DNA from 3 places in the Arthrobacter sp. SDR-2R genome. Region 1 is predicted to be linked to each of the others. Evidence: predicted binding sites of a transcription regulator. Region 1 holds the regulator's gene; each other region holds the start of a gene.

What was found. Region 1 encodes LexA, which represses DNA repair genes until DNA is damaged. Its sites were predicted from a motif close to TCGAACANNTGTTCGA; they were not measured.
Region 2: AC3ANU_RS02575 (shikimate dehydrogenase) is a predicted target of LexA. The motif match lies at 3,909-3,924, and genes of this name have one in related genera.
Region 3: AC3ANU_RS01220 (LexA family protein) is a predicted target of LexA. The motif match lies at 3,509-3,524, and genes of this name have one in related genera.

The regions. Positions count from the first base shown of each region.
Region 1 is NZ_CM173231.1:3,288,756-3,294,201, reverse strand. Features, by position in the region: gene hflX (GTPase HflX) at 1-1,351, shown strand, start outside; gene AC3ANU_RS15190 (ATP-dependent DNA helicase) at 1,344-3,404, shown strand; gene lexA (transcriptional repressor LexA) at 3,483-4,217, opposite strand; gene AC3ANU_RS15180 (LysM peptidoglycan-binding domain-containing protein) at 4,571-4,972, shown strand; gene AC3ANU_RS15175 (histidinol-phosphate transaminase) at 5,081-5,446, shown strand, end outside.
Region 2 is NZ_CM173231.1:540,768-546,213, forward strand. Features, by position in the region: gene AC3ANU_RS02555 (AEC family transporter) at 1-188, shown strand, start outside; gene AC3ANU_RS02560 (ATP-dependent DNA ligase) at 251-1,339, shown strand; gene AC3ANU_RS02565 (MFS transporter) at 1,450-2,769, opposite strand; gene AC3ANU_RS02570 (IclR family transcriptional regulator) at 3,004-3,870, shown strand; gene AC3ANU_RS02575 (shikimate dehydrogenase) at 4,018-4,899, shown strand; gene AC3ANU_RS02580 (bifunctional sugar phosphate isomerase/epimerase/4-hydroxyphenylpyruvate dioxygenase family protein) at 4,899-5,446, shown strand, end outside.
Region 3 is NZ_CM173231.1:248,704-254,149, reverse strand. Features, by position in the region: gene AC3ANU_RS01235 (matrixin family metalloprotease) at 1-222, opposite strand, end outside; gene AC3ANU_RS01230 (ABC transporter substrate-binding protein) at 395-1,573, opposite strand; gene AC3ANU_RS01225 (Y-family DNA polymerase) at 1,741-3,039, opposite strand; gene AC3ANU_RS01220 (LexA family protein) at 3,064-3,495, opposite strand; gene AC3ANU_RS01215 (HAD family hydrolase) at 3,647-4,465, shown strand; gene AC3ANU_RS01210 (hypothetical protein) at 4,577-4,840, shown strand; gene AC3ANU_RS01205 (glycerophosphodiester phosphodiesterase family protein) at 4,883-5,446, shown strand, end outside.

The sequences.
Region 1 (5,446 bases):
GGAACGGCGCGCGCTGCGCCGAAGGGCAGGCCTGTCCACCGAGCTCGAAGACGTCACCGAAGTTGAATACCGCCAGCTGCGCCTGGAGCGCGTGGTCCTGGCCGGGATTTGGTCCGAGGGAACGCTTGCCGACGCCGAAAACTCGCTGCGTGAGCTGGCAGCCCTCGCCGAGACCGCCGGTTCGGAGGTCCTGGATGGCATGGTGCAGCGCCGTGACAAGCCGGACCCGGGAACCTTCCTGGGGTCAGGCAAGGCGCTGGAGCTCAAGGACATCGTCATGTCCACGGGCGCGGACACGGTGGTGGTGGACGCTGAACTTGCGCCTTCCCAGCGCCGCGGACTTGAGGACATCGTCAAGGTCAAGGTCATCGACCGCACGGCGCTGATCCTTGACATCTTCGCCCAGCATGCCAAGAGCCGTGAAGGCAAAGCGCAGGTGGAGCTCGCGCAGCTCGAGTACCTGCTTCCGCGCCTCCGCGGCTGGGGTGAGTCGATGTCCCGCCAGGCCGGTGGCCAGGTGGGTGGCGCTGCCGCCGGCATGGGCTCCCGAGGTCCTGGTGAAACCAAGATCGAGTTGGACCGGCGCCGGATCCGTACCCGCATGGCCAAGCTGCGGCGTGAAATCGCCGCAATGAAGCCGGCACGCGAGACCAAGCGGGCCAACCGCCGTCGTAATGAAGTGCCCTCCGTGGCGATTGCCGGGTATACCAACGCCGGCAAGTCCTCACTGCTGAACCGGCTTACGGACGCCGGAGTCCTCGTGGAGAACGCACTGTTCGCCACCCTGGATCCCACCGTCCGCAAGGCGGAAACCGCGGACGGCCTGGGATACACCCTGGCCGACACCGTTGGATTCGTCCGTTCGCTGCCCACCCAGCTGGTGGAGGCCTTCCGTTCGACCCTCGAGGAAGTGGCGGACTCGGATCTGATCCTGCACGTGGTGGACGTGTCGCATCCGGACCCCGAAGGGCAGATCGCCGCCGTCCGGAAGGTCTTCAGCGAAGTTGATGCCCGCAAGGTGCCGGAGATCATCGTGCTGAACAAGGCTGATGCAGCTGACCCGTTCGTGGTGGAGCGCCTGAAGCAGCGCGAACCGCGGCATGTGGTGGTCTCGGCCCGGACGGGTGAGGGCATCCCGGAACTGCTGAAGGCCATCAGCGAAGCCATTCCCCGGCCTTCGGTCAAGATGGAACTCCTCATCCCGTATGACCGCGGAGACCTGGTCAGCAAGCTCCATGAGTCCGACGCTGAAATCCTCAGCGTTGACCACGTTGAGGCAGGTACCAGGGCTGCGGTGAAGGTCCGCGAGGGCCTGGCGTCCGAACTGGAACCGTTCATCGTCAATGACTGACCCCGCCGCCGGCGAAACCGCGCAGACGGCCGGCGAGCAGTTCGTCATCGAACTGCTCGACCGCGCCGTCGCCGGCATGGGCGGACAAAGCCGCACCGGACAACACGAGATGGCCCGGCAGGTGGCCCGGGCCATCAAAACCGGCAACCACCTGCTGGTCCAGGCGGGCACGGGCACGGGCAAGTCGCTGGCCTACCTGGTGCCGCTCATCGCCCACGCCCTGGAGAGCAACAAGCCCGCTCTGGTGTCCACGGCCACGCTGGCCCTGCAAACCCAGATTGTTGGCAGGGACCTGCCGCGGCTGCTGAAGAACATCACCCCGGCCCTGGAACGGCCGGTCAAGGTTGCCTTGGTGAAAGGCCGGTCAAACTATGTCTGCCGGCACAAACTGGAAGGCGGGTTCCCCTCCGAGGAGCCTTCCGAGGGTCAGCTTTTCTCCTTGGGCGAAGACGCCAGCGTCCCGCACTTTGCCGCCTCCGTGGGCGGACCCTCGTCCCAGCTTGGCAAGGAGGTGGTGCGGCTCCGCGAGTGGGCGGAGAAGACGGCCACCGGCGACCGGGATGAGCTCCTGCCTGGTGTGACGGACCGTGCCTGGCGCCAGGTCTCCGTCACTTCCATGGAGTGCCTGGGGGCCCAAAAGTGCCCCATGGCCGCCGAGTGCTTCAGCGAGCTGGCCCGGCAGGACGCAGCCGAGGCAGATGTGGTGGTGACGAATCACGCCATGCTGGCCGTCAGCGCCTTCGAAGGACTTGCAGTCCTGCCCGAGTACGACGTCGTGGTGGTGGATGAAGCGCACGAGTTGCAGGACCGGGTCACCGGAGCCGTGTCCGGTCAGCTGTCGGTGGCCATGGTCCACGCTGCCGCTTCCGGCGCCCGCAAACATACCGCCATCACGGTGGACGCGCTGAACGCCGCAGCCGCAAACCTTGAACTGGCCCTCGCCGGTGCGCCCAGCGGCCTGCTTCCCAACGGGCTGAACGACGAACAGCTGGACTGCATGGACCAGTTGCGGGAGGCGTGCCGGGCCGCGTTGTCCGATTCCAAGGGGGACAGCAACGCCACGGCCGACGGCGGCCGGCAGCTGGCCCGGTCCCGCCTCATGCTCATCCTGGAATTGTGTGAGCGGCTTATTGCTGCCCGTGAAAACCGCGAGGTCGTGTGGTTTTCCCGGGCCGGCACGTTCGATCCCGGCCAGGGATATTCCCAGCCCGATGACAATGCCCCGGTGCTGGTCAATATCGCGCCGCTGTCCGTGGCAGGCAGGCTCCGGGAAGGACTCTTCGCCGGGCACACCGTCGTGCTGACGTCTGCAACCCTCGCCATTGGCTCGGCATTTGAACCCGCGGCCGGGGGACTGGGCCTCATCGGCGACGGCGCACCCAGCTGGACGGGTGTGGATGTCGGCTCGCCCTTCGACTACCCGAAACAGGGCATCCTCTACGTGGCCGGCCACCTGCCAAAGCCGGGCCGCGGCGTTTCGCCGGAGGCGCTGGAGGAACTGGAAGCGCTCATCAAAGCGTCCGGCGGGGGTGCCCTCTGCCTGTTTTCATCCCGACGGGCTGCCGAAGAGGCTGCCGACGCCCTGCGGCCGAAGCTCGATGTGACTGTCCTCTGCCAGGGCGAGTCGACCATGACAGCTTTGGTGAAGCAGTTCGCCGACGAACCGGATACCTGCCTCTTCGGGACCATGTCCCTGTGGCAGGGGGTTGACGTTCCGGGAGGCTCCTGCCGCCTGGTGGTGATCGACCGCATCCCGTTCCCCAGGCCGGATGATCCGCTGATGACCGCGCGTTCGCGTGCCGTGGCCCAGGCCGGCGGAAACGGCTTCATGTCCGTCTCGGCCACGCATGCCGCCATCAGGCTGGCCCAGGGTGCCGGCCGCCTGATCCGGTCCACCGGAGACAAGGGAGTGGTGGCCGTTCTGGATTCCCGGCTGGCAACAGAGCGCTACGCCGGATTCCTCCGCGGCGCTCTGCCGCCGTTCTGGGCTACCAAGGACCGCAGCAAGGCGTTGGCGGCATTGGCCAGGCTGGGCGCGGACGCGACCACGTAGGGCCCGGCAGGCGAACGACGCCAGCGGGGGCAGCCGCCGTGCAATTTCCGGCAGGCCGTCCCTTCGCGGGAGACGCGGTCAGAGGGAACGCAGGACCGAGACAACCTTGCCCATGATGGTGGCATGGTCGCCCAGAATGGGTTCGTACTGCGTGTTTTGGGGCAGCAGCCAGGTGTGGCCGTCGCGCTGGCGGAATGTCTTGACGGTTGCCTCGTCATCCAGCAGGGCAGCAACGATGTCCCCGTTGGCTGCGTCCGCCTGGCGCCGCACCACCACCCAGTCACCGTCACAGATGGCGGCATCCACCATGGAGTCGCCGGCCACCCTAAGCATGAAGAGCTCGCCCTGGCCGACCAGCTGGCGGGGGAGCGGCATGACATCCTCCACGAGCTGCTCAGCGAGGATGGGACCGCCGGCAGCAATCCGGCCAACCAGCGGAACCATGGCCGTATCCAGCGCGGTGGGCAGCTCCGTTACCGTGGCACCGCCGCCCGTGGCCTGCGGCGCGGGGGAGGCGCCGGCGGCATTGCTTCCGCTGTCCAGCGTGAGGGGCATCAGCACCTCCATGGCCCGCGGCCGTTTGGGGTCGCGCCGCAGGTAACCCAGCTTCTCCAGCTGCGAAAGCTGGTGGGTCACGCTGGACAGGCTGGCCAGGCCAACCGTGTCGCCGATCTCCCGCATGGAGGGCGGGTAGCCGTTGTCATTGACCGAGCGCTGGATGGTCTCGAGGATCTTCTTCTGCCGGGGGGTCAAGCCCTTGGCGGTCTTCCTGGGTTGCGGGGCGGTCCTGCCCCCGGCGGCTGCTGCTGCCATATTCGCCAATGCCTTTCGCTTGCCGCCGGATCTTCCGTTGCGGCCTGTTCCACAGCGCCGCCGGAAGGACTCCCACTGTCATTGTCAGACCCTGCTGTTCAACTTCAGTGGTGGTTGTTCTTTGATTCAAAGCTAGGCCAGCCACATTGCTTTTTCAAACATTTGTTCTAGCGAGTCTCGACATTGTTCGTTGATAGGTGCTAAAACTTAACAAGCAAAGTTCGAACATGTGTTCTAACCAGCGATTGCCCCGTTCGAAAACATGGCCGGAGAAGCTCCGGACACGGTGTGAACGGCAGGGCGGCAGCGGGCGGACACCCGGGCAGCACGGCAGGTCCAGGAGGGCTTAGTTCATGTCAGCTTTATCTCTTCACCAGGTTTCACCTACGCACCGCGTTTCCCTGCAGACCCGGAAGCCCTCGCAGCGCCGGACGCCGTCAGCAGCGCCCCTGAGGCTGACCCGCCGGGGGCGGATCGTCCTGATCGGAGTTCCGCTTGTGCTCCTCGCGGTACTCCTGCTGTCCCTGTCCGGACTTTTCAACGCACCGGCCAAGGCATCCGATTCAGCTGCGGATTTGGCCGTGACGCCGACGGTCACCGTGACGGTGCAGGCGGGCCAGTCGTTGTGGAGCATCGCAGGCGCTGTTGCTCCGGACCGCGATGCCCGGGACGTGGTGGCGGACATCGTCCAGCTCAACAACCTTCCGGCCGCCGCTGTGCTGCCGGGGCAGCAGCTGTTCGTCCCCACGCACTGAGCGGCACCTGGTGTTGGCCTTTGAGAAAGATGACCGGGACAGCAACGCCGGTGGCGAACAGAATCCGTCACATTTTCCGGTAGTTGCCGCGGCAACTAAACTGTTCAGGTGAACGACCAGCTAGAGCGTCTGAACCGACTTCCCCTCCGCAGCAATCTTCGCGGGCTGACCCCCTACGGGGCACCCCAACTGGACGTTCCCATTTTGCTGAACGTCAATGAGAACACCCATGGTGTTCCGGCGGACGTGCGCGCCGCCATCAGCGCGGCGGTCACGGAAGCAGCTGCAGGCCTCAACCGGTACCCGGACAGGGAATTCACCGACCTGCGGAAAGCTCTCGCGGAATACCTGGGGCACGGGCTCGACGAATCAAACCTCTGGGCAGCCAACGGCTCCAACGAGGTCCTGCAGCAGATCCTCCAGGCCTTCGGCGGCCCCGGCCGCACCGCCCTGGGCTTTCCACCCACGTACTCC
Region 2 (5,446 bases), 1.7 Mb from region 1:
TCTTCAACCTGGACCACCACATGCTGCTGGGCGTAGTGCTGATGGCGGCGCTTCCCTCGGCCCAGAACGTGTTCCTGTTCGCCAGCAAGTACGGGAGGGGGGTGGCGGTGGCGCGGGAAACCATCCTGCTCTCCACCGCCGCCGCGGCGCCGGTGCTGGTGCTGGTGGTTTGGCTGCTGGCAGGCTGAAAACCACTCCGCCGCCGCGCCGCCCTACCGTGCAGGGCGCTGGCCGGGCAAGAATGGGCACTATGGAACTTCCCGTGATGCCGCCCGTCCCGCCCATGCTCGCCAAGGCCGTCAGCGGCATTGACGGCATTCCAGGAAGCGCGGACCTCAGCTACGAGCCAAAATGGGACGGCTTCAGGTCCATCATCTTCCGCGACGGTGATGACCTGGAGATCGGCAGCCGCAACGAGAAGCCCATGACCCGCTACTTCCCGGAGCTCGTTGCGGCACTGAAGGAAAACCTGCCGCCGCGCTGCGTGGTGGACGGCGAGATCATCCTTATCGGTGCGTCCGGCGACCGGCTGGATTTCGACACCCTGCAGCAGCGCATCCACCCCGCGGCCAGCCGGGTGAAGCTGCTGGCCCAACAAACCCCGGCGAGCTTCGTGGCGTTCGACCTGCTGGCGCTGGACGACGACGACTACACCGGCAGGCCTTTTTCTGAGCGGCGGGCCGCGCTGGAGAAGGCGCTCGCGGCCAGCAGCGCCCCGGTCCATCTCACAGCTGCCACCACGGACAAAGCCACGGCCGCGCAGTGGTTCGAACAGTTCGAGGGCGCCGGGCTGGACGGCATCGTGGCCAAGCGGCTGGACGGCCGGTACGAGCCGGACAAGCGGGTGATGTTCAAGGTCAAGCACGAGCGCACGGCCGACTGCGTGGTGGCAGGATACCGCCTCCACAAGAGCGGTCCCGATGCTATCGGGTCCCTCCTGCTGGGCCTCTACAAGGACGACGGCGGCCTGGCGAGCGTGGGCGTGATCGGCGCCTTCCCCATGAAGCGCCGCAAGGAACTGTTCGAAGAACTCCAGCCGCTGGTGACCGGCTTCGAGGGCCACCCGTGGGCGTGGGGCAAGCAGGAAGAAGGGGAACGGACGCCGCGGAACGCCGAAGGCAGCAGGTGGAGCGCCGGGAAGGACCTGTCCTTCGTCCCACTGCGGCCCGAACTGGTGGTGGAGGTCCGCTACGACCACATGGAGGGCGACAGGTTCCGCCACACGGCCCAGTTCAACCGCTGGCGCCCGGACCGGGACCCGGAGTCCTGCACCTACGAGCAGTTGGAGGAACCGGTCAATTTTGACCTGGCCTCGGTGCTGGAGACCGGGCGGGGGTAAGTGCCCTGCGGGACGCTTCCGAAGCAGCCCATCTTTCACGAAGGAAAGCCCGCCATTTGGGGGAATGGCGGGCTTTCCGGCTCTAAACCGGGCTGGTGTGACGTCGGCGCCTACTTCACGCCCAGCAGGTTGGTGGGGGTCCGGAAGGACTCCTTGGCCGTGAGTGCCGAGACGGCGGCGATGGCGCAGATGATGGCGGTGAAGATGCTGATCTGGACCCAGCCGCCCGCCTGGATGCCGCCCATGGCAGCCACAATGGCCGGGGCGAAGCCAGCCATCAGGAACCCGAGCTGGGTGCCGATGGCCAGGCCGGAGAAACGGACCTTGGTGCTGAACATCTCGGCGTAGAAGGACGGCCACACGGCGTTGGAGGCGGCGTAGCCGAAGGAGAAGAAACCGATGGCTGCAACGAACATCAACGGGATGCTGTGGGATTCCAGGCTGAGCAGGAACAGCGGGGTGAGGATTGCGCTGGCCACGGCGCCGTAAATGAAGACGGGCTTGCGGCCGATCCTGTCAGCGAGCTTCCCGAAGAGCGGCTGGGTGCCCAGGGCCACCAGGTTGGCCCCGACGACGAGCCACAGGGTGGTGGTGCCGTCCACTCCGGCCACGGTCTTGGCGTAGCTGATGGCCAGGGTGCCGAAGACGGTGGAGACGGCGGCAATGAAGGCGCAGGCGACAACACGCAGGACGTCGCGCCAGTGGCCCTTGAGGAGGTCGGCCACCGGGAGCTTGGAGATCTGGGCGTTCTTCTGCGCTTCCTCGAAGGCCGGCGGCTCGTGCAGCGTGCGGCGGATGAAGAAGGCAACCATGACCACGACGGCGCTGAGCCAGAACGGGACGCGCCAGCCGATGCCGTACTTGATCTCATCCGGCAGGGCCAGGACGGGGATGAAGACCAGGGCGGCGAGGATCTGGCCGCCCTGGGTACCGGTGAGGGTCCAGGACGTAAAGAAGGAACGCTGGTTGTCCGGAGCGTGCTCCAGGGTCATGGACGAGGCGCCGGCCTGCTCACCGGCGGCGGAGAGGCCCTGGCACAGGCGGGCCAGCACCAGCAGGACCGGGGCCCACCAGCCGACCGTGTGGAAGTCGGGGAGGCAGCCGATCACGAACGTCGACGCGCCCATGAGCAGCAGGGTAAACATCAGGACCTTCCGGCGGCCCACCCGGTCGCCGAAGTGGCCCAGGATGATGGCGCCCACGGGACGTGCCACGTAGGCGAAGCCGAAGGTGGCGAAGGACATGATGGCAGCGTTGGTGTCTGCATCGGGGAAGAAGACCTTGGGGAAGATCAGCGCCGCAGCGGATCCGAAGATGAAGAAGTCGTAGTATTCGACGGCGCTGCCCAGGAAGCTGGCGAGGGCTGCTTTCCTGGGCGTCCCGGCACGGGTGAGGGCACCCGCCCCGGCGGACGGAAGTGTCTGGCTCATGGTGTTCCTTTGGTGTGACGACATTGTCGCGGATGGATCTGGAGGTCGCAGCCGCCGCTGCCTTGGTACGGGCGGGGCGCGATGCGGCTGGAGTCCGGAAGAAGACCCGGCGTCAGTAGCCACATGGTGGGAGCTACTTGTGCGATATAGAAACTATGACTGTGAGGGCAGTCACCTGTCAAGAAAATAATCACCATCTAGAAATAGCTCTCACATTGTGGCAACATGTTTGCCATGAGTGTGAACCAAACCACAGCGGTCAATGAAGAATCCGCTGCTGCCCCTGCCGCCACGGAGCCCGTGAACACCATGCCCCCGGAGGCGAAGGTTGGCGCGCGTCCTGCGGAACGCACGGACATGGTGGGCAAGGCCCTGGGCCTGCTTGTCCTCCTGGGGGACGAACCCCGCGGTGCCAGCGCCGCGGAAATTTCCCGCCGCGCGGAACTGCCGTTCAGCACAACCTACCGGCTGCTCGGATCCCTGACCCGTGACGGCTTTGTTGACTACGAGCCGGACGGCCGCCGCTACCACCTGGGCCTGCGCATCTTCCAGCTGGGCCAGCGGGTCTCCAACCACCACGGTTTCGCGGGCACTGCCATGCCCATCCTGCGCCGGGTGACCGAGCAGACCGGGGAAGCCACCATCCTCAGCGTCCGCGACGGCCTGCACCACCTCACCGTCAGCAAGGTGGACGGGCCGCAGATCTTCCGCGTCACCAGCGATCCGGGCCACCTGGGCTCCTTGTCCACCACTGCCGTCGGCAAGGCCCTGGTGGCATTCGCCGAGGATGCGGAACGGGAGCGGCTGCTCGCGGAACTCCCGCTCGAGGCGCTCACCGCCCGCTCCATCACCGACCGGGACGCGTTCCGGGCGGAAATCGAGGAGGTGCGCCGCCGCGGCTACGCGGTCATGGATGAGGAGAACGAGGCCGGCATGCGTGCCGTGGCGGTGCCCCTGCTCAACAGCCAGGGTCACGCCTTTGCCTCCCTGGCGACGGCCGTTCCGGTCTTCCGCCTGAGCCTCGAGGAGCTGGAGGCCCACGTCCCCGTCCTGGTCGATGCGGCAGCCGAGTTGGCTGCACGCCTTCCGCAGCGCGGCTAAGGCGCCTGTGCCGTTACTCAAAATATTTAGTTCGTATCTCGAACAGTAGTGCGAGAAGTGAACAAATGCTGTACTGTAATCCCTATCACCGGCGCAGCCCATCCCCGCATGGACACTGCCGGTGCCGTTACCAAAGGAGCTGCACGGATGAGTATTCGAACTGAGTCCTACCTCGTGGGACTGGTTGGAGACGGTGTCACGCCGTCGCTCACGCCGCCCATGCACGAACGGGAAGGTGACGTGCAGGGCCTGCGTTACCTCTACCGCCCCATCGACCTCCTGGAGCTGGGCCTGGCGGGCGAGTCCGTCGGCAGCATCCTGCAGAGCGCCCGGACGCTGGGCTTCAATGGGTTGAACATCACCCATCCCTGCAAGCAGCTGGTCCTGGAGCACCTTGACGAAATCTCCCCGGACGCCCGCCGCCTGGGCGCCGTCAACACCGTGGTGATCCGGGACGGCCGCTTCATCGGCTACAACACCGACTTCTCCGGCTTCGCCGCGGCACTGGCTTCCGGCCTCCCCGGGGCGTCGCTGGACCGCGTGGTCCAGCTCGGTGCCGGCGGTGCCGGATCTGCCGTCGCCTACGCCCTGCTGACCGCCGGCGTCAGGACCCTGCACCTGGTGGACGTGGACCCGGGACGCTCGGCAGCCCGGGCCGCCGAGCTCCAGGGCTTCTTCCCGGACAGCACCGTCACGGCAGGTACGACGGCGGAGCTGCCGCAGCTGATGCGCGTGGCCGACGGCCTGGTGCACTGCACCCCCGTGGGGATGGCCGCCCACCCCGGCGTGCCGCTGGACCTGGACCTGCTGGAGTCCCGGCACTGGGTGGCGGATATCGTCTACCGCCCCATCGACACGGAACTGGTCCGCGGCGCCCGGGCCAAGGGCTGCGACGTCCTGGACGGCGGCCGGATGGCCGTGGGCCAGGCCGCGGACGCGTTCCGGATCTTCACCGGCCTGGACGCGGACCCGGACCGCATGCGCGCCCACTTCCTGGAGCTCGTGGCAGCGGAAGAGGTGGCTGCCTGATGCGCACCGGAATCGCCACTGTCTGCCTGTCCGGAACCCTCAAAGAGAAGATGCAGGCCTGCGCCATCGCAGGCTTCGACGGCATCGAGATCTTCGAGCAGGACCTGGTGACGTCCCCGCTGAGTCCCGAGGACGTCCGCAAGCTGGCCGCCGACCTGGGCCTTGGCCTGGATCTTTACCAGCCCTTCCGGGATTTCGACGGCGTCAGCCCGGACCTGCTGAAGGCCAACCTCCGCCGGGCCGAGGCCAAGTTCCGGCTCATGGCCCGCCTGGGCATGGACACCATCCTGGTCTGCTCCAACGTTGCCACCGCCACCATCGACGACGACGGCCTCCGCGCCGAGCAGCTGGCACAGCTTGCCAACCTGGCCGGCGACCACGGCGTCAAGGTGGCCTATGAAGCGCTTGCGTGGGGCAAGTACGTCAACGACTACGAGCATGCCTACCGGCTGGTGGAGATGGTTGACCATCCCAATCTGGGCACCTGCCTGGACTCCTTCCACATCCTGTCGCGGGACTGGGAAACCGCCCACATTGAGGCATTCAA
Region 3 (5,446 bases), 1.4 Mb from region 1:
CGACCGTTGTGGCCGCCGTCGCGTCCTTGACCAGGCCCAGGACGTCTTCCGTCGAGGCCGGGGAGGCTCGGCGCGCCATGGAGATGGTGTTTCCGCCCTGCCGAAGGCCTCATCGATGGCCCATTGGGGGATCCGTCCGCTGGGGGAACGCCGAACATGGGGTGGGGCAAGTCCGCCAGGAATGTCTGGCTGTGACCGGTTGCTCTTCCCGTAACCATGCATTGGCATCCCCCTGGCTCCCGCGGCCCGCCACGGGCCAACCTCCATAGCCTAGTGGCGTGCTCCTGAGCCTCAGCGCCGGAAATGCACAGGATTTCCGCAGGAATCGGCTGCTCCGCAGGTGCCGTTCTGAGGACTCAAAAGACACCTGCGGAGCAACCGATGGAGGGAGGGCCTACTCCTTGCCAAGCCCCGCTGCCGAGGTCTTCCCGTCCGAGACGCTGTTGAGGGCCCGCAGATCGAAGATGCCGTTGATGTCCGCCTGCTTGGTGGTGCCGGCAGTCACGCCGTCGGCCAGGAGCTTCTGGTAGGTTCCGGCGAGCGGGTCCACGGTGAAGACGATGTTCTTCAGTGAACGGTCGATGACGTCGGCCTTCAGTTCGGCCCCGGCGGCTTCCTTGAGCGCGGCGTTGATGGCAGTTGCCTTTTCGTTGGCCGGTGCCGCGTTCAGCCACTCGACCGACTTCACATGCCCCTTCAGGAGCGCCTTGACGGTGTCCGGGTGGTCGGCGGCGAACTTCCGGTTCACGATCAGGATGGTGGTGGGGAACTCGCCCGGCTTGCCGGACAGTGTGCCATCCCACAGGTCCTTTTCATCGACCAGGACCTTCGCTCCGGCCGTCAGCACCAGCCGTGACGCCCACGGTTCAGGCAACCACGCGCCGTCGAGCTTGCCGTCCTGGAACAGCTTTAGGGTCTGGGCGTTCTCGGTGGGATTGATGGCCACGTCCCCGCTGCCGTCCACGTTGGTCTTGTAGCCCTGGGTGGCAAGCCAGGCCCGGAGGGCGACGTCCTGCGTGCCGCCGAGCTGCGGCGACGCGAGCGTCCTGCCCTTCAGGTCTGCAGCGGAGCCGATTTCCGGCTTGACCACCAGCTGTGCGCCGCCGGCCGCGGCACCGGCGATGATGTTGACGGATTCGCCCTGGCTCTTCACGAAGGAGTTGATGGCCGGGTTCGGGCCGATGTAGGTGGCGTCGATGGCGCCGGCGTTCAGCGCCTCGATGGCTGCGGGGCCGGCGTTGAACACCTGGGTGCTGAGCTTGGTGCTGCCCAGTTCATCGGCGATGAAGCCCTTGCTGACCCCCACCAGGGCTGGGGCGTGGGTGACGTTGCCGAAGTAGCCAAGCTTCAGCTCGGCCGCCGGGTTGCCGGCGGGCGCCACGTCGGCTGCCGGTGCAGCGGTGCCGTTGTTGACGGCGGAGGCGACGGCGGCACCCCCGCCGATCAGGGCCAGCGCGGCTGCCGCGATGCCGATTTTGAGGCCGAGCGGGCGCTGGGGCTTGGCTGACCCGCCGGCGACGATGCGGGTGGATGCTTGCTGGTTTTGCGGACTCTTGTCCTGCGGGTTTGCCATGGGAAATCCTTTGCTGGGGCTGATGCTGAGACGAGATTACGGAGCGCCCGGCGGCCCCACAATCATTCGTGTCGCAGTGGTTCACGGGGAGACGCGAAGCCTCAATGCGGCGTAGCAGGGCGTTAAAAATCGTCGCGGAGCGTCTTGATTCGGCCCTCCTGGTGCCCCTACGCGGCCTTCACCAGGGGGAGCTCGTCCCAGTGCGTGGTGTAACGGGGCGAACGCATGTCCCGCTTCATGGTCCAGTCCAGGCCCGACTTGATGCCCGCATGCCCCAGCCCGATGGACCCCCGTCCAAACCGGCGGCTCACATCCTCGAGCAACGGCCCGATGCCGCGTTCCTCGTGCCGGTTCTCGAACAGTTCGAGCGGGGGCTGGTTTCCCGTGGGCCGCAGGTCGGTGAGCATCAGGCCTGCTTTGGCATATTTCAGTCCATCCCGGATATTGGGCAGCAGCGCGTGGGCGGCTTTGGTGAGCAGGAGTGGGTCCGCGGTGGGCATGGGCAAGGAGACGCAGACCGAAGGGTAGGCCTGTTCGTAATCCCTGAAGGGGGACGTGGCAGCGAAGGCCGTCAGCACTTTCGCCTGCAGTCCGTGCTTGGACAGCCTGGCGCTCGCCTGCTGCCCGTAGATGCTCAGAACCTCGCGCAGGCCGGCGGCGGTGGTCACGGGAGTGGCGAAGGAACGGGAAAATATCAGCTGGTCGCGGCCGACGCGCTCCTCCTCCATGGGAATGCACGGGGTGCCGCGCAGTTCCAGGACGGTGCGCATCAGCACCACCGAAAACTTGTCCCTGATCGCCACCGGATCCGCCCGGACCAGGTCCCGCACGGTGAAGATGCCCAACACGTTGAGCCGCTTCATCAGCCGCCCGGCAATGCCCCACACCTCGTCCACCGGCAACCGGCCCATGAGGGCCTCGCGAACGTCGGCCGGGACCGACTCCCAGAGGCAGACCCCGCCAAAAGCGGCGTTGTTCTTGGCCCACTTGTTGCAGAGCTTTGCCAGGGTCTTGGTGGGGGCGATGCCCACGCAGACCGGCACCCCCACGTGCCGCCGCACGGCCTCTTTCATCCTGCGGCCCAGGGCCAGCAGCTCGTCGGGTTTTCCCTTCACGCCCAGGAACGCTTCGTCGATGCTGTACACCTCCAGCCACGCCGAGTACCTGCCCAGCAGCTCCATCACCCGGGAGCTGATGTCCCCGTAGAGCTCATAGTTGCTGGACTTCGCCACCAGGCCCCACTCCTTGGCCCGCGGCGCGAGCTTGAACCAGGGCTCGCCGGTGGCGATGCCCAGGGCCTTCGCCTCGGGGGAGCGGGTCACCGCGCAGCCATCATTGTTGGACAGCACCACCAGCGGGCGGCCCTCCAGGGAGGGGTCGAAGGCGCGCTCCGCGGAGGCGTAGAAGCAGTTGACATCCACGTGGGCGATCTGCGGCATCCGCCGCATGAGCACCGGCTTAGGCATGCTGCTCCTCAAACATGGAATACCTCAGACATGGTGCAGGCACCTGGTGGCGACACCCCAGATGGTCAGCTCGGACAGGGCGGGGACGTGGATATCCGGATATTTGGGGTTCTCCGCCTGCAGCACCACGCCGGTGCCGGTGATGCGGAGGCGCTTAACCGTCAGCTCCCCGTCCAGCACCGCAATCACCACGCACCCGTCCTTCGGCTCCAGTGCCCGGTTCACGATCAGTTCGTCACCGTCGCTGATGCCGGCGCCCTCCATGGAGTCCCCGGTGACCCGGACCACGAAGGTGCTGGTGATGTCCTTGATGAGGTGCGCGTTCAAGTCGATCCGCCCGTCAAAGTAGTCCTGCGCAGGAGACGGAAACCCTGCCGCCACCGCCACGGGGGAGATCAGCACCGAGAATAACGAGGCGCCCGCATCTATCACGCGGGGACCAATAATAACGCCCACAACACACCCTTATTCGAATATATGTTCGATAGTTTCAGTGTAGACCCGGAGGCTGACAACGGCACCACCCCGGCCGTCCCTGGACAGCCCGCGGACCCGAAGCGGCCGCCCCGGCGGCGACGGTGCACAAACCCCCACGTAGACTGGCATCATGCGGCTGGTAGCAAGCGATATTGACGGAACGATCCTTGGGCACGACGGAAAAATCAGCCCCCGCACCATCCGCGCCTTCCACGCCTGCCGCGATGCCGGCGTCGAGCTCGTGTTTGTCACGGGCCGTCCGCCGCGCTGGCTGCACCCCCTCGAGGAGCAGCTGGGCCACACGGGACGGGTGATCTGCTCCAACGGTGCCGTGGTCTGGGACCTGGAGGCGGACCGCCTGGTCTCCGCCCGCACCCTGGCGATCCACACCGTCCTGGAGGTCCGCGGCATCATCAAGGCGCTCCGCCCCGCGGCCCTGTTCGCAGCGGAAACGCTCACCGGATTCCATCTGGAACCGGGCTTCATCGAAAACGAATCCAGCGAGCTGCTGGCCGAATTCACCCCGGCCCCGCTGAAGGACACGCTCACCAGTGACGATTCGGTGGTCAAATTCCTTGCCATCGTCCGCGACGGCACACCCGATGATTTCCTCGCCGAGGTGGCACCCGCCGTCGAACACCTGGCCGCGACGACCCACTCCTCGCCCGGCGTTGCCATGCTGGAACTCTCCCTGCCGGGGGTCAACAAGGCCGTTACCCTGGCCGAGTACGCTTCGGGGCTGGGCATTGACGCCGCGGATGTGGTGGCCTTCGGCGACATGCCCAATGACATCGAGATGCTCCGGTGGGCGGGTCACGGCTATGCCATGGCCAGCGGCCATCCGGAGGCCATCCGCGCGGCGGGGCAGCAGGCACCGCATTTTAACGACGACGGCGTGGCCCAGGTTTTGGAGGCGCGGCTCGCCTCCCTGGGCGTCCAGTTTTCCTGACCGCAGCAGCCCCCCGTATTCACAGCTGCCGCTCACCTGGCGTTTACCTTCGCCCCCTAGCGTGAACCATGGAAAGCAGGCACTACTTACGCCGGCTCATAGGGGGCAACCATGGCAAGGAACGTCAAACAGCACATGGCCGATGGGCCGCACCGGCCAGCAACCCCGGCTCCGCACTGGAAGCAGCTGCGCCAGGGCGACCGGGTCCGCGTCCTGCTTTCTCCCGGTTTTGAGGCGGGCGGCGTGGTGGACACCATCACCGCCGACCACACGGCAGTCTGGGTCCACCTGGACGGCGGCCGCGGCCGGACGCTCCTGCACTGCGGCGACGGGGTGGACATTGTGCCATGCGGGGAAACCGACTGCGCTGACTGACCCGCCGGCCCCAACCCCGCGCGGCTCGGGTACGCTCACATTGTGACCCTGCCCTTTTTCGAGCACAAGGACGACGCCGGTCGGCAGCTACCCATCGCCATGGCCCACCGCGGGTTCTCGGCTGAGGGGCTGGAAAACTCGATGGCTGCGTTCCGCTCCGGCGTCGAACTGGGCTTCCGGTACCTGGAAACGGACGTGCACACCACGGCCGACGGCGTGCTGCTGCTCTTCCACGATGAAGCCCTGGACCGCCTGACCGACGGCAGCGGCCGCGTGGCGGACCTGCCGGCCGCGGACGTCGCCAAGGCCAGGATCAACGGCCGCGAGCCCATCCCCACGTTCGATGAATTGGTGACCCAGCTGCCACACGCCCGGCTGAACCTGGACGTCAAGGACTGGGGCTCCGTCCACAGCACGGCCGCCGCCATCGAGCGGCACCAAGTGCACCAGCGGGTCCTGGTCACCAGTTTTTCGGACCGTCGACGGCGGGCGGTGCTGAAACTGCTCAGCCGGCCGGTTGCCTCCTCCGCCGGCGTGTCCTCCAATGCCCTCTTCACCCTGCTGGGCCCCGTGCTTCCACGCCCGGTGTTCCACCGGCTCATGCGC